2 regions of the Brevundimonas fontaquae genome follow, and region 1 is predicted to be linked to the other one. Evidence: predicted binding sites of a transcription regulator. Region 1 holds the regulator's gene; the other holds the start of a gene.
What was found. Region 1 encodes HrcA, which represses chaperone genes, less so after heat shock. Its sites were predicted from a motif close to GTTAGCANTCNNNNNNNNNGANTGCTAAC; they were not measured.

Region 1 (6,772 bases):
ATGGCGGCGCTGCAGGTGCTGGCCGTCCTGGTCGAATCCGGCAAGCCGATGAGCGAACTGGCTCGTCAGTTCGAGCCCGTGCCGCAAAAGCTGGAGAACGTCCGCTTCTCCGCCGACAAGCCGCTGGAGACCGACGCGGTCAAGGCCGCCATCGCCGAGGCCGAAGCGGCCCTGAGCGGTCAGGGACGGCTGCTGGTGCGGCCATCGGGCACGGAAAAACTGATCCGCGTCATGGCCGAGGGCGACGACGAGGCGCTGGTCAAGCGGGTGGTGGCCGATGTGGCGGGCGCGGTGCGCTCAGCCTAGGGCTTGCATGCCGCCGGCGGGTCGCCGTCGCGTTCCCACAGTTTGCAGGACCGGTCGATCTCCCCCTGGATGAGGTCGCAGGGGTTGGCGGCGTTGCAGGGCGGGCGGGTCGCCGGGCTGACCTGGCTGCAGCGCTCGACCAGCCGGGCCGAGGCGGCGGCGCCGATGGCTTCGCGGCAGGGGACTTCACTGATCGGGACGGGCTGCGGAGCCATGTCCGGTCCTTCAGGGATGCGGGCCTGAGGGTCATCGGCGGGCTTGGGCGTTTCCTTGGTCGGCGCAGCCGGTTTGGGCGCCTCAGCCGGCGCAGCGGTTTCGGATTGCAGCGGAACGGCGTCGATCACTGCGGTGTTCGACGCCGCATTGTCTGAAGCCGGCGTCTCGCCCGATCCGGAAGGCTGACATGCCGCGACCAGCACGGCGCAGGCGGCGAGCGAAAGCCATTGAGATCGACGCATGGGCTTAATCTCCGATCAGAACCGAGACGGTTAGGATGCCCGGCCGCGCCCCGAGGTGAAACCCCCTTATCGCTTCATCGCCGCCAGGGCCGCCTTCTGCAGGGCGAACAGTTCGGTGCAGCCGATCTCGGCCAGTGAGAAGAGCCGGTCGAACTCGGCGCGCGAGAAGCCGCGTTTCTCGCCGGTGGCTTGGACCTCGACGATCTGGCCCGAGCCGGTCAGGACAAAGTTCGAATCCGCCTCGGCCTCGGAATCCTCTTCGTAATCCAGATCCAGCACCGGCACGCCGTCGCAGACGCCGCACGACACCGCCGCCACCTGGTCCGTGATCGGATCGACCTTCAGCACGCCCTCGTCGCGCAGATAGTTCAGGGCCAGACTCATGGCGACCCAGGCGCCGGTGATCGACGCCGTGCGGGTGCCGCCGTCGGCCTGGATGACGTCGCAGTCGATCAGCACCTGACGTTCGCCAAGCGCCTTCAGGTCCACCACGGCGCGCAGGGAGCGACCGATCAATCGCTGGATCTCTTGCGTGCGGCCCGACTGTTTGCCGGCAGCGGCTTCACGACGGCCGCGCGTGTGGGTGGCGCGCGGCAGCATGCCGTATTCGGCCGTCACCCAACCCTGACCCGAGTTGCGCATCCAGCCCGGCACCTTGTCCTCGATCGAGGCGGTCACCAGCACCTTGGTGTTGCCGAAGGTGATCAGGCACGAGCCCTCAGCATACCGGTTGACGCCGGTCTCGATGGTCACGGGACGCAGTTGATCGTCGGTGCGTTGCGAATGGCGCATGGGAGGGATCCTTGGAAGTCTGACCTTGGAAGCTGTGGCGGCGGTGCTTATCCTGAAACCGTGAGCCTGTATGCCCCGAAAAACCCGCCGTTCGACGCCGGCCAGTCCCTCGTGGGTCTGGCGGGGCTGGATGCGCGGGCGCGCGACATCTTCCGTCGCATCGTGGAAAGCTATCTGGAGACCGGCGAGCCGGTCGGGTCGCGGACGCTGTCGCTGGGCGGCATTGCCCTGTCGCCTGCCTCGATCCGCAACACCATGCAGGATCTGACCCTTGCAGGCCTGCTGGCGGCGCCCCACACCTCGGCCGGGCGCATCCCCACCCACGCGGGCCTGCGCCTGTTCGTCGACGGCCTGCTAGAAGTCGGCGACCTGACCAAGGAAGAGCGTCGCGAGATCGACGGGCGGCTCGCCGGGCGCGGCCGGAACTTCGAGGCGGCGCTGGATGAGGCCTCGAACCTGCTGTCGGGCCTGGCCGGCGGCGCGGGCGTCGTCTCAAGCCCGGTGCGGGATTCCGGCGTCAAACATGTCGAGTTCGTCGCCTTGGGCGGAGATCAGGCGCTGGCCGTCATCGTCGCTGACGACGGCACGGTCGAAAACCGCATCATGACCCTGTCGGCCGGCGTCACGCCTTCGACCCTGGTCGAGGCCTCCAACTTCCTGAACGCCCGCCTGCGCGGCCGCCCCTTCGCCGACGCCCGGCGCGAGATGACGCAAGAGCTGGAAATCGCACGGCGTGAACTGGACCAGACCGCCGCTCGCCTGGTCGAGGACGGATTCGCCGCCTGGTCCGGCGGGCAGGATCGCGAGCGCGCCCTGATCGTGCGGGGTCGCGCCAACCTCCTTCAGGACCGGGAAGGCCTGGCCGATCTGGAGCGAGTCCGCGTCCTTTTCGATGATCTGGAGCAGAAGGAACAGCTGATCGGCCTGCTGGACGGCGTCGATGCGGCGCAGGGGGTGCGCATTTTCATCGGCGCGGAGACACGGTTGTTTTCACTTTCGGGTTCCGCCGTGATCGCGGCGCCCTATATGAGCGGCCGACAGCGGGTTCTGGGCGCCATCGGCGTGATAGGCCCCGCAAGACTGAACTACGCCCGTGTCATTCCGTTGGTGGACTATACCGCCCGGGTGCTGGGCCGGATGCTGGACGGGAACGACAAGTGAGCGACAAGCCCCTTAACGACGAACTAAACGCCGTGGACGCCGACATGGCCGAAACCAACGCCGAACACGGCCTGGACGCCCATCCGTCAGACGATTTGGCGCCGCTGGACGCCGTGATCGCCGAGCGTGACGAATGGAAGGACCGCGCCCTGCGCGTCGCCGCCGAGATGGAGAATCTGAAGCGCCGTTCGGAGACGCAGCAGAACGACGCCCGCGCCTTCGCCATCCAGCGCTTCGCCAAGGACCTGCTGAGCGTCGCCGACAATCTGGAACGCGCCCTGATGGCTGCGCCCAAGGACGCCGAGGGCGCGACCGCTGGTCTGGTGACCGGGTTGGAGCTGACGCAGAAGGCGCTGCTGCAAGCCTTCGACGCCAACGGCCTGAAGCGCGTCGCGCCCGAGGCCGGCGAGACCTTCAACCCGCATCTGCACCAGGCGATGATGGAACAGCCGTCCGAGACCGTGCCCGGCGGATCGGTGATCCAGACCATGCAGTCCGGTTTTGAACTGTTCGGCCGCACCGTCCGCCCCGCCATGGTGGTCGTCGCCGCCAAGGGGTCCGGAGCGCAAGCCCCGAACCCCTATGGCGCCGCCCCCCCCGCCGAGACTCACACCTTCGACGGCAAGGCCTGATCCGCAGTCGTCAGGCGGCGTCGCTCAGAACTGACGCCGCCAGGCTCCGATCAAGGCGAACTCCGGCGGCGCTTCTGCGACATGGCGCGGCTCGCGGCTGGCGACCGCTTGCAGTGTCATGCTGGACCCATCCCACAGCCGACGTTCGCCGCCGACGATGAAGTCGATCTGGCGGCCGCTGGGCGTCGCCGAGAAGCTGCGGCGCGAATAGGTCAGCGGATCGAAATATTCGACCGGCACGTCCGCCAGCATGGCCGAGAAGGTTCCGCGCTCGATCCTGAGCGGCTGAGCCAGGGTGAAGCTGATCCGGTCGCAGATCATCGAACAGCCCGTCAGCAGGCCCAGCCGCCAGTTCGAACTGATCGCCGCCTGATCCATCGACAGGAACCGACCCTCGATCCGGGTCGACCCCATCCCCGCCTCCCCGATCAGGCGCAGGCCCGGCCGTAGGGTCCAATCGCCGCCCAGGGCATAGAAGCTGGTCCGTGATGGCAGGGCGAAGTCAGACCCGCCCGGCAGGAAGGCGCCCAAGGGCCCGAGACGTTCATCGAGAGCGCCGACGCTGAACGACACACCGCCCTCCGCTCCGCGCCATCCGATCGCCGCGCGGCTATAGGTTGAGGCGTCCTGCTCCACGCGACGCAGCGGCATCCGGCGATCGCCGCCGCCGCTCTCGCCCGAGACCGTCACCGGGCCGAACCGCATGGATCCGCGGACGGCGCGATCGGCCTGGGCCAGGGCGGCGAAAGCGTCGCCCGCCGCACCGTTGAACGGCGATGTCGCCCCGCCCTTTCCTTGCCAGACCGAAAAGTTCATACGGCCTGTGGAGACGTCAAGCATCGCCTCCTGACGCGGCTCATCCCCCATCCAGGGCGCATCATACAGATCGTGACGAGGCGCGATCGGGTCAGGTCGCGCGCTGGGCTGGGCCGCGATCAGGTTCAACCGCCCGCCGTCCGGCAGAGCCAGGCTGGTTGTCGCCGTCGTGTTCTGCTCGAACGGCGCCGCCTGATAGGATCGGCTCGGCGCAGTCGGATAGGCGCCGCCCAGTTGGACGGCGAACATCCGATCGTAGGCGTCGTAGAGCACCGTGTTCAGCGCCGTCTGTCGGCCGAAAGCGTCCCCGAACGCCGCGCCGACGAAGTTGCCCGGTTCGCTGATGCTGACGATGGAGCTTCCGTCCGCCATCGGCGTCGAGGTCGTTCCGACCGGTCTGAACGCGCCGGCCATGTCCAGCAGACCGCGCCCATAAACGATGTCCGTGCCGGGATCCCCGCCGTCGCGTGCGGTCGTCAGCAAGATATCCAGCGCCGCGCGCGCCGTCAGATTGGGGAAGGCCTGCATCAGCAAAGCGAGCGCACCGGACACATGCGGGGCCGAGAAGGACGTGCCGCTGACCTCCCTGCACGACGTGCCTTCACAGCCGGTGACTACTTTTTCGCCTGGGGCCGAGATATAGCCGACAGCCGTATCCCCTGCCCGGTTCGAGAAGCTGGACATCGCATCTGTCGCGCCGTGCGATCCGACCGCGATGACGCTGCCGGCGAACCGGGGGTCGATAGCGTAACGCGCGGGCCAGCCCGGATTGGCGTTTCCGTCATTGCCCGACGAAGCCACGATCACGGCTCCCGAATTGACCGCGCGCAGCAGCGCCGCCTCGAATGCCGAGCCCAGCCGCCCATCGCCGCCCAGCGACATGTTGATGATCTTGACGCCATTGGCGACGGCGTAGTCCAGCGCGCGCACCAGATCCGAACTGCTGAAACAGACGTCCGTGTTCTTGTCCGTGCAGTCGGAGATGTCGGTGCGGATCGACAGGATGGTCGAATTGTACGCCACCCCGATCGTACCAAACCCGTTGAAGTTCGACGCGATCACGCCCGACACCCGCGTGCCGTGGCTGCTTGACGCCACATAGGGTGTGTTGCGTCCCACAACCACGTCGGTCGACGCGCTGGAAATACGCCCCTCCAACTCGGGCAGGGTGTTGGCGATGCCGGAGTCGACGACGGCGACGGTGACGCCGGCTCCGGTCGCCCCGGCCTGCCAGGCGGATTGGACCTTCATATTGGCCAGGCCGTAGTTCCGCAGATACTCGCTCGACGTGACCGAAGGAGGCGGAGGCGGTGGTGGTGGGGGCGGAGGCGGGGGCGGGGAGGGCGGGGGAACGGGAGGCGTGATTGTGCCGCCGCCGCCTCCACCACCGCCGCCGCAACCGGCCAGCGGTAAAAACAGCAGCCCCAGACCCAGGACCACCGCTCCGCGAAGCTTCAATCCGTTCACGCCTACCCTCCCATACTCGAGGCTGCTTCCCGCAGCCTTCGCACCATTAACGTCCTAATTCTGTAACGCTTTATCGAACGTCTCCAGCAGCTTGGACCAGCCGTCCTTGGCGTCCGCTTCCGAGTAGCTGGCGCGATAGTCGGCGTGGAAGCCGTGCTGGGCGTCAGGATAGACGACGATCTGGCTTCCGGTCTGGCCGGCGCGCCCAAGGGCCTCGCGCATCCGTTCGACGCTGGCCAACGGGATGCCCTGATCCTTGCCGCCGTACAGGCCGAGCATCGGCGCCTTGAGATCGTCGGCGATGTCGACCGGCCAGGGTTGGCCCGATGAGATCTGAACCGGCGTGGCGTCTGCGGCGGGCGCCAAGCGGCCGTACCAGGCCACGCCTGCGCCGATGGCGGCGAAGCGGGCCGCCGCCTGCCACACCACCTTGCCGCCCCAGCAGTAGCCAGTGATGCCGACCTTGCCGTCCCTGGACCACGACTGCTGGCTGGCCCATTCCAGCGTCGCCGACAGGTCGCCCATCACCTGCTCATAGTTCGCCGCCCCGACGATCTGCATGATCCGCTGCATGTCCGACAGCGGCGCGGGATCCTCGACTCGGACGAAGAAGGCCGGCGCAATGGCGGCGTATCCCTGCTTGGCCAAACGGCGGCAAATGTCGCGGATATATTCGTGGACGCCGAAGATCTCGGAGACCACCACGACCACCGGAAAAGGCCCGTCGCCCGCCGGCCGGGCGACATAGGCCGGAAGCTGGAACCCGTCCGGCGCGGCATAGGTCACGGTCTCGGTGGACAGGCCTTCGGCGTCGGTCGTGATGGGCTTGGCTTCCTTGGCCAGGGCCGCGACCGCATAGCCGGAAAACAGCAAGCCCCCCAAGGCGCCCAGAGTTCGACGGCTCAGCTTGAGGTCATCGGCGGTCTGGCCTTCGGGGCGGATCAGCACGGTCATGGGACGCTCCAACGCAGTAAAGGCGTCAGAGCATCACGGCCGAAGACAGCCGTCCAGTCACGTTAAGGCGCGATTTAAAACGGGAAGAAGGGCGCTCAAGCAGCGAGACGCCGCGCGTCGAGCGTTAGCGCCTTTCTTTCCAGCATCAGTGCCGGAAGACCCGAACGCCGGTGAAGGCCATGGCGA
Region 2 (6,772 bases), 340 kb from region 1:
TCGGTCGAACCGCCGACGCGGAGAACCGCGACGCCGCCGGCCAGCTTGGCCAGACGTTCCTGCAGCTTTTCCTTGTCGTAGTCGGAGGTGGTGTCTTCGATCTGGCGCTTGATCTGGGCCACGCGGGCTTCGATCTCGTCCTTGCCGCCGACGCCTTCGACGATGGTGGTGTCGTCCTTGGTGATGGTGACCTTCTTGGCCTTGCCGAGCATGTCGATGGTGACGCTCTCAAGCTTGATGCCCAGGTCTTCCGAGATGACCTGGCCGCCCGTCAGGATGGCGATGTCTTCCAGCATGGCCTTGCGGCGATCGCCGAAGCCCGGAGCCTTGACGGCGGCGACGCGCAGGCCGCCACGCAGCTTGTTGACGACCAGGGTCGCCAGGGCTTCGCCTTCAATGTCCTCGGCGATGATCAGCAGCGGACGGCCCGACTGCACCACGGCTTCCAGGATCGGCAGCATGGCTTGCAGCGAAGTCAGCTTCTTCTCGAACAGCAGGATGAGCGGCTCTTCGAGTTGGGCCTCCATCTTGTCGGCGTTGGTGATGAAGTAAGGCGACAGGTAGCCGCGGTCGAACTGCATGCCTTCGACGACGTCGACGGTGGTGTCGGCGGTCTTGGCTTCCTCGACGGTGATGACGCCCTCGTTGCCGACCTTGGCCATCGCCTGGGCGATCAGCTCACCGATTTCCGAGTCGCCGTTGGCCGATATGGTGCCGACCTGGGCGATTTCCGAGTTGTTCGAAACGGGCTTGGAGTTCGACTTGATCTCTTCCAGCACCAGGCCGACGGCCTTGTCGATGCCGCGCTTCAGATCCATCGGGTTCATGCCGGCGGCGACGGCCTTCAGGCCCTCTTGCACGATGGCCTGAGCCAGAACGGTTGCGGTGGTGGTGCCGTCGCCCGCCTTGTCGTTCGTCTTCGAAGCGACTTCGCGGATCATCTGGGCGCCCATGTTCTCGAAGGCGTCTTCCAGCTCGATCTCTTTGGCGACCGACACGCCGTCCTTGGTCGAGCGCGGAGCGCCGAAGGACTTCTGGATCACGACGTTGCGGCCCTTGGGACCCAGCGTCACCTTGACGGCGTTGGCGAGCACGTTGACGCCGCGCAGCATCTTGTCGCGCGCGTCGGTGTTGAAGTGTACGATTTTAGCGGCCATGCGGGCAGCTCCTATCTATATGGATTGATTGAAGAACGTCGGACGTCGGGTGCTTAGGACAGCACGCCCAGGACGTCGGATTCCTTCATGATGATCAGGTCTTCGCCGTCGATCTTCACTTCCGTGCCGGACCACTTGCCGAACAGGATGCGGTCGCCGGCCTTCAACTCCAGAGCATTGACCTTGCCAGTGTCGTCGCGGGCGCCAGGGCCGACGGAAACGACTTCGCCTTCCTGCGGCTTTTCCTTGGCGGTGTCGGGGATGATGATGCCACCCTTGGTCTTGGATTCTTCTTCAACGCGCTTGACCAGCACGCGGTCGCCGAGCGGACGGAACGCCATCGGACTTCTCCCTGTAAAACCCCCGGATCGGGGCGTTTTTGAAACGGTGTGCGGCGCTCTCGCGATCGCCGTTTTGGCAGCCGACCAGCGAGAGTGCTAACGCGAGCGGGAGTTAGGCAGAGGCAGGGTCATCGTCAAGCGGCGGCGGTGGATCGCCGCGCGAATTCTCTGTGACAAATGAACCGAAAATGAATGCCGACCTCCGGGGTCGTTCAAACTGGGAGCGATAGAACGGCCTCAACGCTGGATGCCTTCCCGCCCCGGAAACGCAGATCGGCACAGAACGAAGGAGACCGAAATGTCCAAGCTGCTGAAGATCACTGCGGTCGCCGCCGCCCCCGTCGTGGCCCTGAGCCTGATGGCCGCCCCGGCCTCGGCCCAGTCGCGCGATCGCGACAATACCAGCCGCAACGCCCTCATCGGCGCGGCTGTCGGCGGCTTGGCCGGCGCCCTCTACGGCAACGGGGACGGTCGCTACATCGCCGGCGGCGCCTTGGCCGGTGCGGCCGTCGGAGCCGTAGCCTCCTCGAACCGCGGCTCGGGCTGCGAATATTACCGCGGCGGCCAATGCTACCGTAACCAGGGTCACTGGGAGCGCGAGCACGGTATCGACCGCAGCCGCTCCGGCTACGACTACCGCTACGACGGCCGCCGTTACGACTCGCGCTATGATCGCCGTTATGATCGCGGTTACGGCAATCGCTACGATCGTCGCTGGTAAGCGGCGAGAGTCTGCAAAAGGAAAGGCCCGACCGCCCGGTCGGGCCTTTTTCGCATTAGCCCATCAGGCGTTTCATCAGCGCCGACGTGGACGGATCGAGGTCCGTCGTCGGGCCGCCCGCGTCCACGTCCTTCAGGATCGCCTTGGCCAGCACCTTGCCCAGTTCGACGCCCCATTGGTCGAAGCTGTTGATGTCCCAGATTACGCCCTCGACGAAGGTCTTGTGCTCATACAGGGCCAGCAGCGCGCCCAGGCTTTCGGGCGTCAGCCGCTCCATGACGATGGCCGTCGACGGACGGTTGCCGGTGAAGGTGCGGTGGGACGCCAGACGCGTCGCCTCTTCCTCCGACAATCCTTGCGCCAACCCTTCGGCCTTGGCCGCCTCGGTCGTCTTGCCCAGCATCAGGGCTTGGCCCTGGGCCAGGGCGTTAGACCACAAAGGCGCTTCTGGGGGCGACTCGGGCGCGTCCGCATGAGTCTTGGCCACGATCACGAACTCGGCCGGCACGGTCTGCGGCCCTTGGTGGATCTGCTGGAAGAAGGCGTGCTGACCGTTCGTGCCCGGCTCACCGAACACGACGGGGCAGGTCTGGCGCGTCACAGGGGTTCCGTCGCGATGCACCCGCTTGCCGTTCGACTCCATCTCCAGCTGTTGCAGGAAGGACGGCAGGCGGCGCAGGGCGTGGGCGTAGGGGGCGACGGTGCGGGCGGGCCGGTTCAGGCCATCGACGTTGAACACCTGCGCCAGGGCCAGCAGGATCGGCGCGTTCCGCTCCAGCGGGGCCGACACGAAGTGGTCGTCCATCGCGGCGGCGCCCGCCAGCATCCGTTCGAACACGTCCCAGCCCAGGGCGATGCCGCACGACAAGCTAACCGCCGACCACAGGGAATAGCGCCCGCCGACCCAGTCCCGGAAGCCGAAGGTCCGACCGCAGCCGAAGGCCGCCGCCTTCTCCGGCGCCGCCGTCACCCCGATGAAGTGTTTCGTCATCCCCTCGGCCGGCAGCGACGCCGCCAGCCAGGCCTTAGCCGCCTCGGCGTTGGCCAGGGTTTCCTGCGTCGTGAAGGTCTTGGACACGACCACCACCAGGGTGGTTTCAGGATCGAGGCCCGTCAGCGCCTCGGCCATGTCGCGCGGGTCGATATTGGCGACGAAGCGCAGGTCGATGGCCGGGTCCAGCGGGCGCAGCGCATCCCAGACCACGCGCGGCCCCAGGTCTGACCCGCCGATGCCGACATGAACGATCGCCTCGAACGTCTTGCCCGTCGCGCCCGCCTCGGCGCCCGACCGTACTGCATCGGCATAGGCCTTCATGTCCGCCCGCACGGCGTCCACCTCGGCCGAGACCGGCTCGCCCAAGGCCTTGAAATCGGCGCCCGCCGCAGCGCGCAGAGCGGGGTGCAGGACCGCCCGGCCCTCGGTCAGATTGACGGCCTCGCCGGCGAACAGGGCCGCGCGCCGTCCTTCGACGTCAGACGCCCGCGCCAAGTCCAGACAGGCGTCGAAGGCGGCCCTGGTCCAGCTCTGTTTCGACAGGTCGAGATAAAGGCCCGCCGCCTCGACCGACATCCGCGCCAGCCGGTCGGGATCGGCGGCGAACTGATCCACGATCCGCGCGGTGGCGGCCTCGGCGGCGGCTTGGTCAAAGGCGGTCCAGGCGGCGTCGCGGGTCATCGTCGTCTCCATCGGGAATGACAGGGTAAACACTCGTTTACGGCTCGGGCGTATTCAGGTTCAACGTCCCAGCGGACGCTGAAACAGGAAGTCACCTCAATGTCCTGCGGCCTTGCTCTAACGATCGCCCTGGCGATGTCCAATCCCTCGGTGGCCCTGGCCGCCGAACAGCCGGCCGCCGCGCCCGGCGCGCCGGTCTCGGTGGCGGGCGAGCCGCTGTTCGCCGACATCATCTCGCGCTCGGCCAGCCTGAAGGCCGTGGTCGACGGCTGGGCCGCCGCCAAGGCCGCCGACGACGCCGCCTTCTTCACCAGCCAGGCCTTCACCAGCTTCAAGGCCCAGGCCGAGCAGTTGGCCGCTCTGGACATGCAGGGCCACCTGATCCTGAAGGAACGCGGCACCGACGGCGATCTGAAATGCATCCTGCGCGGCATTTCCGAGGACATGCCCAAGAAGGTTCAGGCCGTTCAGGCCGCCGCCAACCCGGCCGAACGCGCTACAGCCCTGTCGGAACTGTCCTATCTGCTGAACGACAACGTCGAAGTCATCACCGCCCCGCCCAAGCCGGAAGTCTGACGCCTTCTAGAGGGAGGCCAACGCCTCCAGTACGCCCTTGCCGTAGCGATCCAGCTTGGACTGACCGACGCCGGAAATGGCGCCCAGACTGTTCAGGTCGCCCGGCTCGGCGTGGGCGATCTCCAGCAGCGTCCGGTCCTGGAAGATGACATAGGGCGGGACGTGCTGTTCCGAGGCGCGGTCGCGGCGCCAGGCGCGCAAGGCCTCGAACCGGGCGCGGACGTCCGCGTCCATCGTCTCCAGCGCCGCATTGCGCCCTTCGCCCGATCGGTCACGACGACGCGGGGCGGTATCGGCCCTCAGAGGCGCGCGACGCACCTCGATCTGGCGCTCGCCGCGATAGACGGCGCGCACCGCCTCGGAATCGCCCAGCCCCACCAGCGGCTTGCCGTCGTTGGGGTCCTCGGCCAGCAGACCTTCAAACAGCAGGTGATCGACGATTTCGCGCCAGCTGTTCAGCGAAATCTCGCGCCCGATGCCCCAGGTGGACAGTTGCTGCTCCCACGGCTGCACGTCCTTGGTGCGGGCGGTCAGGTGATCGACCACGCGATTGCGTCCGAACCGGCCGCCCAGCCGCTGCACCGCCGCCAACGCCTTCTGGGCCGGGACGGTCGCGTCATAAAGCTGGGGCGGGTCGCCGCAGATGTCGCAGACGCCGCAAGGCTGGGCGTCATGCTCGCCGAAATATCGCCGCACGGCCTGGGCGCGACAGACGGCGCCGTCCAGCATGGCGAACAGCTGGCGGGTCTTCCTGACCTGAACCGATTTGACCTCCTCGGCCATCGGGCGGCTGTCCAGCCGACGCAAGGACCAGGCGATGTCGGACGGCCCATACAGGGTGATGCCCTCGGCCGGCTCGCCGTCGCGACCGCCCCGGCCGATTTCCTGCCAATAGGCCTCCAGGCTGCCCGGCGGATCGGCGTGGATGACGAAGCGCACATCGGCCTTGTCGACGCCCATGCCGAAGGCGATGGTGGCGACCATCACGGCGCCCTCTTCGGCCAGGAAGCGTTCCAGCCGGCGGTCGCGCTCCTTCGTATCCATGCCGGCGTGATAGGCAATGGCGTTGGTCCCGGCGTCGCGCAGCGCCTGGGCCACGCGGTCGCAGCCGTCGCGGCTGCCGCAATAGACCACGCCCGACTTGCCCCGCCGTTCGCGCACCAGTTCGATGACCCGCGCATCGGTCTTGGCCCGAGACGCGCTCTCCTTGCGCTCGGCCGACAGTTGCAGGTTCGGACGCGCGAAACTGTCGACGAAGACCGTCGCCTCTTCCAGCCGCAGCGAACGCAGGATGTCGTCGCGGGTGCGGGCGTCGGCGGTGGCGGTGACGGCGATGCGCGGCACGTCGGGGAACCGCTCGGCCAGCAGACCCAGGTTGCGATAGTCGGGCCGGAAGTCGTGACCCCATTGCGAGACGCAGTGCGCCTCGTCGATAGCGATAAGGCTCAGCGGCAGTTCCGCAAGCCGGTCCATCATGGCGCCCGCCGCCAAGCCTTCGGGCGAGACATAAAGCAGATCCAGCTCCCCCGACCGCGCCGCCGCCCAGATAGCAGAACGCTCGTCCAGCGACACGCCGGAATCCAGCCGCGCCGCCGCGACGCCCTGCTGCTTCAACGCCTCGACCTGATCGGTCATCAAGGCGATCAGCGGCGACACCACCAGCCCCAGGCCGGGGCGCAGGATGGCCGGGATTTGATAGCAGACGCTCTTGCCGCCGCCGGTCGGCAGGACCGCCAGCACATCGCCGCCCAACAGGATCTGCTCGACCACCTGCCCCTGCAGCCCCCGGAAGTCGGCGTGACCCCAGACGCGCGCCAGCAGCGCCCGCGCGTCGTTCAGGTCAGGGGTATCGGTCGAGGAGAACTGGGGGCGCGTGGCCGGCATCCTTAAGCTGTGCACTCTTTGTTCCCGAACAGAAGACGCCGCCGGCCGCGAAGGCGACCGGCGGCGGCGTCATAGGGAAAGGGTTTAGTGGGCGGGCGCTTCGGCGAACTGGCCGCCGACGCGGTAGCGCCACAGATAGGACGGGGCGATCGCCGCCATGCCGGCCGGATGGTCGATGCCCAGATCGCTGAAGCCGAGCGCATCGGCGGCGACCACATTGTCCTTCTCCAGCATCAACACCTGATCGCGCGTCAGCGGCGGGGTCAGGCCGACGAACCGGCTCAGTTGCAGCAGCGAACCCAAGGGCTTGGCGACGATGAAGGGCACCGAAACCAGCATCCGGTCGCGGCCCGTCTCGCGACGCACCAGCTCCAGCACTTCCCGGAAGGTGTACAGGCTCGGCCCGCCCAGTTCGTAG

Region 2: the regulator HrcA is predicted to act here: its motif matches at 1,571-1,599, upstream of groES (co-chaperone GroES).

Annotation. Positions count from the first base shown of each region.
Region 1 covers NZ_CP070968.1:492,775-499,546, reverse strand. Annotated here, with positions in the region: gene glmM (phosphoglucosamine mutase) at 1-306, shown strand, start outside; gene JX001_RS02370 (hypothetical protein) at 303-764, opposite strand; gene rph (ribonuclease PH) at 831-1,556, opposite strand; gene hrcA (heat-inducible transcriptional repressor HrcA) at 1,668-2,717, shown strand; gene grpE (nucleotide exchange factor GrpE) at 2,762-3,349, shown strand; gene JX001_RS02350 (S8 family peptidase) at 3,374-5,416, opposite strand; gene JX001_RS02345 (dienelactone hydrolase family protein) at 5,687-6,586, opposite strand; gene purH (bifunctional phosphoribosylaminoimidazolecarboxamide formyltransferase/IMP cyclohydrolase) at 6,732-6,772, opposite strand, start outside.
Region 2 covers NZ_CP070968.1:152,839-159,610, forward strand. Annotated here, with positions in the region: gene groL (chaperonin GroEL) at 1-1,157, opposite strand, end outside; gene groES (co-chaperone GroES) at 1,211-1,498, opposite strand; gene JX001_RS00775 (YMGG-like glycine zipper-containing protein) at 1,797-2,219, shown strand; gene pgi (glucose-6-phosphate isomerase) at 2,275-3,894, opposite strand; gene JX001_RS00785 (hypothetical protein) at 3,994-4,470, shown strand; gene recQ (DNA helicase RecQ) at 4,477-6,354, opposite strand; gene JX001_RS00795 (complex I NDUFA9 subunit family protein) at 6,439-6,772, opposite strand, start outside.